DNA from 2 places in the Marichromatium sp. AB32 genome. Region 1 is predicted to be linked to the other one. Evidence: predicted binding sites of a transcription regulator. Region 1 holds the regulator's gene; the other holds the start of a gene.
What was found. The regulator sigma-54, encoded in region 1, starts transcription at its own class of promoters, with help from an activator protein. The targets are predictions, from matches to a motif close to TGGCANGNTNCNTGCTT.

Region 1 (3,553 bases):
TCTGCGATCGCGGCTACATCATCAGTAATGGCGAGGTGATCGCCGCCGGCCGCCCCGACGAGCTGCTCGCCAACCAGCAGGTACGCGACGTCTATCTCGGCGCCGACTTCGCCATGTAGCATGTAGGCGGCAGCATCCGCGCCCCGCTGCTACATATTGGGAGTAAGATGAAGACCATCGCGCCCCGGCAGGGGGCGCGCTTGACGTGACTCAGGCACCTTTGTTGCCACCCGACCTATAATCGTCATAGGACGGTCATCGACCCGGCATAGAGACAGACGCAAGACGCATCGGCGATCCATGAAGCAAACCATCCAGCTTCGCCTCGGCCAACACCTGACGATGACGCCCCAGCTGCAGCAGGCGATTCGCCTCCTGCAGCTGTCGACGCTCGAGCTGCAGAAGGAGATCCAGGAGGCGCTGGACTCCAACCTGATGCTCGAGGAGGCCGAGGAGGCCGACCGCTTCGCCGCCAACGGAGAGGACAGCGGCAATGGCGCACACGAGTCCCCGCCCAGCGATGAGCAGGGCAGCGCCGAGCGTGAGCTCCAGGGCGAGACCAACGAGATCCCCGATGAGCTCCCGGTCGACACCCAGTGGGCCGATGTCTACGACGGCTATCTACCGCCGAGCACCCAGGGCAGCGCCGAGAACGCCGATTTCGACCCCTTCCTCCACCAGAGCCGCCCTCAGACCCTGCACGATCACCTCCTCTGGCAGCTCAACCTGATCCGGCTGAGCGAGCGCGACGAGATGATCGCCGAGGCGGTGATCGATGCCATCGACGCGCGCGGCTATCTTCGGGCCGATCTCGACGAGCTGCTGAGCACCATCGGCGACGATCAGATCAGCCTCGAGGAGATCGCCACCATGGTGCACCGGGTGCAGTCGTTCGATCCCCCGGGGGTCGGCGCCCGCGATCTCGCCGAGTGCCTGCAGATCCAGCTGCGGCAGCTCCCCGCCGAGACCCCGCAGCGCGACCTCGCGCTGGCGATCTGTCGCGACGGCTTCGAGCACCTGCCGCGCAAGGACATCGCCGCGCTGATGCGCCGCTTCAAGCAGACCGAGCCCGAGATTCGTGGTGCACTCACGCTGATCTGCCAGCTCAACCCGCACCCCGGCGACTTGATCGCGCAGGAGCCCCCGGAGTACGTTGTACCCGACATCTTCGTGCGCAGAGAGAATGGTCGCTGGTCGGTGGAACTCAACCCGGAATCCACACCTAAACTGAGGGTGAACGCAGACTACGCCCGGCTGATCCGGCGCGCCGACACCAGCAGCGACAGCGTCACCATGCGCAACCACCTGCAGGAGGCGCGCTGGTTCATCAAGAGCCTGGCGAGCCGCAACGACACCGTGCTGCGGGTGGGCGCCAAGATCGTGGAGATGCAGCAGGCGTTCTTCGAGCACGGCGAGGAGGCGATGCGGCCGATGGTGCTGCGCGACGTCGCCGAGGCGCTCGAGCTGCACGAGTCGACCGTCTCCCGGGTCACCACGCAGAAATACATGCATACGCCGAGGGGCACCCTGGAGTTCAAGTACTTCTTCTCGTCCCACGTCAGCACCACTTCTGGTGGGGAGTGTTCATCAACGGCGATCCGCGCGCTCATTCGTAAGCTGATCGCCGCCGAACCCGCCAGAAAACCCTTGAGCGACAGCAAGATCGCGGCCGAACTGGCCGATCGCGGCATCCAGGTCGCGCGTCGAACCGTCGCCAAGTACCGCGAGGCCATGGGTATTCCAGCCTCGAACGAGCGCAAACGCCTGGCATGAGCAGGCTGTTTGGAACCCCTGTAAGGAGTCCAATGATGCAAATCAATCTGACGGGTCATCACGTCGACATCACCGAGGCACTGCGCGACTACGTCGACAGCAAATTCGCACGCCTGGCGCGTCACTTCGACCACGTCACCAATGCCCACGTCATTCTCAGCGTTGAGAAGCTCGACCAGAAGGCCGAGGCGACGCTGCACATCAATGGTGGGAAGCTCTTCGCCGACTCCGTGCATGAAGATATGTATGCCGCGATCGACGGCCTGACCGACAAGCTCGATCGCCAGATCCTGCGCCACAAGGAGAAGAAGAACGACTATCGCAGCGCACCCGGCCCGAAGGCGGCCGACTCTGAAGCCGAGGCCGACGCCGAGGCCGATACCGAATAGCCCGGCAACGGCCTGATGGCCCATGCGTCGGCGGGGCGTCGGGACACCCGACACCCGCCGGACCGACGCACCGACACCTCGAACGGATCCGTGATCGCGCCGTTCGGGGTGTTTTGCATTGAGACCCTGAGATCCGAGCCGATATCGACACCTGCGGGCTCCGACGACTCGAAGGACACCCAGAATCCATGACCACGACCACGCGCCCCGATCACCCGCCGGTATGGACACCGGACACCGTCACCGCCCAGCGCCCCTGTCCCTGCGACCACCAGGAGCCTTGACCGATGTTCAGTCCAGACCTGATCAGCGAGGCCCGAGTCAGCTGCGGTGCCGAGATCGCCAGCAAGAAGCGGCTGCTCGAGACGCTCGCCGAGCTGCTGGCCAACGACCACCCCCGTCTCAACACCGAACTCGTCTTCGAGCGTCTGCTCGAGCGCGAGCGACTCGGCAGCACCGGACTCGGTCACGGTGTGGCGCTGCCGCACGCCCGCATCAAGGAGATCAACGAGGTGCTCGGAGCCTTCGTCAGCACCAGCACCGGGGTCGACTATGACGCGATCGACGGCGAGCCGGTCGATCTCGCCTTCGCCCTGCTGGTCCCGGAGAGCGCCACCGAGGAGCATCTGCGCTTGCTCGCCCGGCTCGCCGGCATGTTCAGCGACCCGGCCACCCGCGCCGCGCTGCGCGAGGCCGGCTCGGCGGCGAGCGTGCTGCAACTGATCGAGACGAGCGAGGCGCGCTAGCGCCACGCCGACCTGGGCCATGCTCGACAGCCTCCAGTCACTCCTCGAACAGACCGGCCCGCGGCTGCAGCTGCGCTGGCTCAACGGCGAGCCCGAACAAGGCTCCCCACTGCGCCGGCCCGAGCGCGCACGCTCGCGCGAGTCGCTGATCGGCTCGCTCAACTGCATCCACCCCAACTGTCTGCAGGTGATCGGGCGCGCCGAGCAGCGCTATCTCCAGGCACTGGGACGCACCGCCTTCGAGGAAACCCTCGAGCAACTCTTCGCCGAGCAACCGGCGGCGATCCTGTTCGCCGACGGCCTCGAGCCCCACCCCGCCTTCTTCGCCTTCGCCGCCGAGCACGACACCCCGCTGCTCGGCTCGCCGCTCGGCGACGAGGAGCTGATCAACCACCTGCGCTATTTTCTCACCCACGCCCTGGCCGAGCGCCAGACCCTGCACGGCGTCTTCATCGAGGTGCTGGGGATGGGGGTATTGCTGGTCGGCGATCCGGCGGTGGGCAAGAGCGAGCTGGCGCTCGACCTGATCACCCGCGGTCATCGGCTCATCGCCGACGACGCGCCGCGCTTCGCGCGCATCGCCCCGGAGGCCATCGAGGGCACCTGCCCGGAGACCCTGCGGGACTTCCTCGAGGTGCGCGGGCT
Region 2 (3,553 bases), on a different contig from region 1:
TACCCGTGACCTCGAGGTCGGCCGAGGCGGCGTTCAGACCACTGAGTCCGATGCGAAAAGGCATGATGCGTCTCCTGAACTAGAGCTGATATCTGCGATGACGTCCCAGGGTCTACCGGCGCGCCGCATCCATGCGCGCGTCAACTGCCGATGCGGAACACACTGTTGAAGTCGACGTTGCCGAGCCCCTGCACCTGGAGCACCAGGCCACTGTCCTCCCCGCCCAGGGCGACGCTGCTGACCTCGCCACTGACCAGGGTGTAGAGCGCCTCGGTGCTCTCGCCGAGCAGCGCCCTGGACTTGAACTCGTAGGTGCCGCTGGGCGCCTCCGTTCCGTCGTTCGTCAAGCCGTCCCAGGTGAAGTCATGCAAGCCCGATGCCTGGGTACCGAGATCCATCGAGCGCACCACCTGTCCCGCATCGTTGTAGACGTCGACCGTAACGCCAGTCCCGGAGCTCGGCAGACTGATCGCTCCCGCCACCGTCTCCCCCGACTGGAACTCGAAGTCCTCGACCGGCACCAGTACATCGCGACCGACCAGGGACGCGCCCTGCAGGGTCTGCCATTGGCTGAACGACTGCGCCAACGACTCGAAGGCGACGGTCAGCTCCTCGATGCCGGTGACGGTGGAGAACTGCGCCAGCTCGCCGATGAACTCGCCGTTCTCCATCGGGTTGAGCGGGTCCTGGTTGGACAGCTGGGTGGTCATCAGCTTGAGGAAGTCCTCCTGGCCGAGCGAGTTGTCGATCGGTTCCTTCTTGGTGCCCTCGTAACTGCTGAGCCCCAGCCCAGTGAGCACGTCGGTATTGATTTCACTCATGGCGAGGCTCCTAGCTCTGACCGATGCGCAGGGTGCGCTGCAACAGCTGGCGCGAGGTGTTCATCACCTCGACGTTGGCCTCGTAGCTGCGCGAGGCCGACATCATGTTGGCCATCTCCTCGACGACGCTGATCGCCGGGCGGAACACATAGCCCTCCTCATTGGCCTGCGGGTGGTTGGGCTCGAAGGTCGGGATCGGCTCGGCGGTAGAGTCGACGATATCGGCCACCCGCACCGGGCGGGCCGCGCCCGTGGGGTCGCTGCGATCGAGCAGGGTCTGGAACAGCACCTGCTTCGACTTGTAGGTCTCCTCCGGCGAGCTCGCCGCGGTATTGGCGTTGGCCAGGTTTGAAGCGACGGTATTCAGTCGCACCGACTGCGCGGTCAGCGCCGAGGCCGAGGTATTGAAGACACTGAATAGGGTGCTCATGCCTTACTCCTTGCGTAGTGCGGAGCGGATGCCGGAAACCCGACGATTGAGGAACTCGAGGCTGCTCTGGAACTGCATGGCGTTCTCGGCGAAGGCGGCGCGCTCGAACTGCGGGTCGACGGTGTTGCCATCAAGCGACGGCTGCGACGGGATGCGATAGAGCGGCGCCATCGCCGAGTCCAGATCCGCGCGCGGCAGCGGCAGATGGCCCTGCCGGGTCTGCTCCAGTGGCAACAGATCGTCACGCTCGACCTGGGTGGCGAGCGCAGACCTGAAATCGATGTCCTGTGCCTTGTAGTTCGGGGTGTCCGCGTTGGCGAGGTTCGAGGCCAGCAGCTCCAGACGCTGTGCCCGCACCCGTACCGCCGCGGGCTGGATCCCCAGTGCCTTGTCGAGTGAAAGACTCATGTGGAACACGCCTGTGGCATTGACTTGCCGAAGACAATGCAAACATTAGGCCAACCTGGAGGCTGGAGGCTGGAGGCTGGAGGCTGGAGGCTGGAGGCTGGAGGCTGGAGGCTGGAGGCTGGAGGCTGGAGGCTGGAGGCTGGAGGCTGGAGGCTGGAGGCTGGAGGCTGGAGGCTGGAGGCTGGAGGCTGGAGGCTGGAGACGACCCCGCCGCGAACAGACAGGAGCGCGAGCGGGGTCGTAGAGAGGCGCTAACGACGCCTGAGCACGGCGCCCTTTGGCGTGCGGACCATCTCGAAGGCGTTGGTATAGGAGCCGACCGATTCGGAGGCTCCGACGAAGAGATAGCCACCCGGCTCCATCTGTTTGGCAATGCCGTCAAAAACCCGACGCTTGGTCTCGGCCGAGAAATAGATCAGCACGTTGCGACAGAAGACGATCTCGAACTTGCCGAGCGCGGCATAGGACTCCATCAGGTTGAGCTTCTGGAAGCGGACCCGACGCTGGATATCGGGCTTGATGCGATGCCCGTTGGGCACGGTCTCGAAGAAACGGTCGCGCCGTTCCTTGCTCAGGCCGCGCACGATCCCAAGCCCATCGTAGACACCACCACGCGCCTCGGCGAGCACGGTATCGGAGAGATCGGTGCCGAGCACGCTGGTCTGGATGTTCTTCGGCGGAAAGCTCTGCTCCCACTCGGCCAGCACCATGGCGATGCTGTAAGGCTCCTGACCGCTCGAGCAGGCCGCCGACCAGATGCGGATCGGGCGTTTCTTTTCCGCCAGCTCGGGCAGGACCACGTGGCGCAGGATCTCGAACGGATAGACATCACGAAACCATGAGGTCTCGTTGGTGGTCATCGCGTCGATCACACGCGACTTGAGCGTCGGGTCCGCAGAGCGGCGCAGCGCGCGCAGCAGCTCCTCGACACTGGAGAAGGAGAACTCACCGAGCAGGCGTGAGAGCCGACTGGAGACGAGATACTGACGATTCTCACCCAGCACCAAGCCGCAGCACTCGGAGAGAAAGCGCGAGAATTCTGCGTAGTCTTGCGGATCTATCACGACAGACCTCTGGCCAAACGTCCGTTCGCATCCGCCATGCACTGGCGCAGGACCACGCTGATCGAATCACTCAATGGAATACTCACACTTTCTATGCATCAGGAAGACTGTAAGGGCCATCTCGCTCAGGAGTCGTCCGCGGGTCGGCCACCATGCTTCATCACCATCGCGGCCAACTCGTCCGGATCGAACTTCGGCAGGAAGTCATCGGCCCCGGCGCGCTTGACCATATCGGCGTTGAACTGCCCGCTCAGCGAGGAGTGCAGCACCACCGGCAGATCCTTGAGCTTGCTATTGTCGCGGATCTTGCGGGTCAGGGTATAGCCGTCCATACGCGGCATCTCGATGTCGGAGATCACCATCTCGATGGTGTCCGAGACAGCGCCAGTCTCGGCCAGCTCCTCGAGGAAGTCGAGCGCGGCGCGACCATCGGAGCGGGTCTCGACCTGGAAACCGATCTCGCCAATGGCGCGCTCGATCTGCTTGCGCGCGACCATCGAGTCGTCGACCACCAGGATCGACTTGTGATGATCGATGTGCTCGGCCCGCTCCAGGGTGGTCTCCGAGACATCTTCCTTGAGCTGATTGATGGCAGCGAACACCCGCTCGACATCGATGATCTGCACCAGCCGCCCCTCGACCTCGGTGACCGCCACCAGATAGCTTTCCTGTTCGGTCCCTCGTGGCGGCGGCTTCACCGTCTCCCAGTTGACGTTGACGATACGATCCACCGCCGAGACCCAGAAGCCCTGCACCGAACGGTTGAACTCGGTGACGATCACCTTGGCATCGGTATCATCCCCCGGCCGGTCGACGAAGCCGATGGCCTG

Region 2: a site for sigma-54 is predicted at 1,696-1,712, ahead of flgB (flagellar basal body rod protein FlgB). Genes of this name have one in related genera too.

Annotation. Positions count from the first base shown of each region.
Region 1 covers NZ_RHFJ01000016.1:23,194-26,746, reverse strand. Annotated here, with positions in the region: gene lptB (LPS export ABC transporter ATP-binding protein) at 1-119, shown strand, start outside; gene EBL85_RS07065 (RNA polymerase factor sigma-54) at 301-1,773, shown strand; gene hpf (ribosome hibernation-promoting factor, HPF/YfiA family) at 1,809-2,162, shown strand; gene EBL85_RS07055 (PTS sugar transporter subunit IIA) at 2,450-2,908, shown strand; gene hprK (HPr(Ser) kinase/phosphatase) at 2,928-3,553, shown strand, end outside.
Region 2 covers NZ_RHFJ01000001.1:141,922-145,474, forward strand. Annotated here, with positions in the region: partial or broken gene EBL85_RS17370 (flagellar hook-basal body complex protein) at 1-64, opposite strand, end outside; gene EBL85_RS00695 (flagellar hook assembly protein FlgD) at 141-821, opposite strand; gene flgC (flagellar basal body rod protein FlgC) at 832-1,251, opposite strand; gene flgB (flagellar basal body rod protein FlgB) at 1,255-1,659, opposite strand; gene EBL85_RS00715 (protein-glutamate O-methyltransferase CheR) at 1,911-2,723, opposite strand; gene EBL85_RS00720 (chemotaxis protein CheV) at 2,849-3,553, opposite strand, start outside.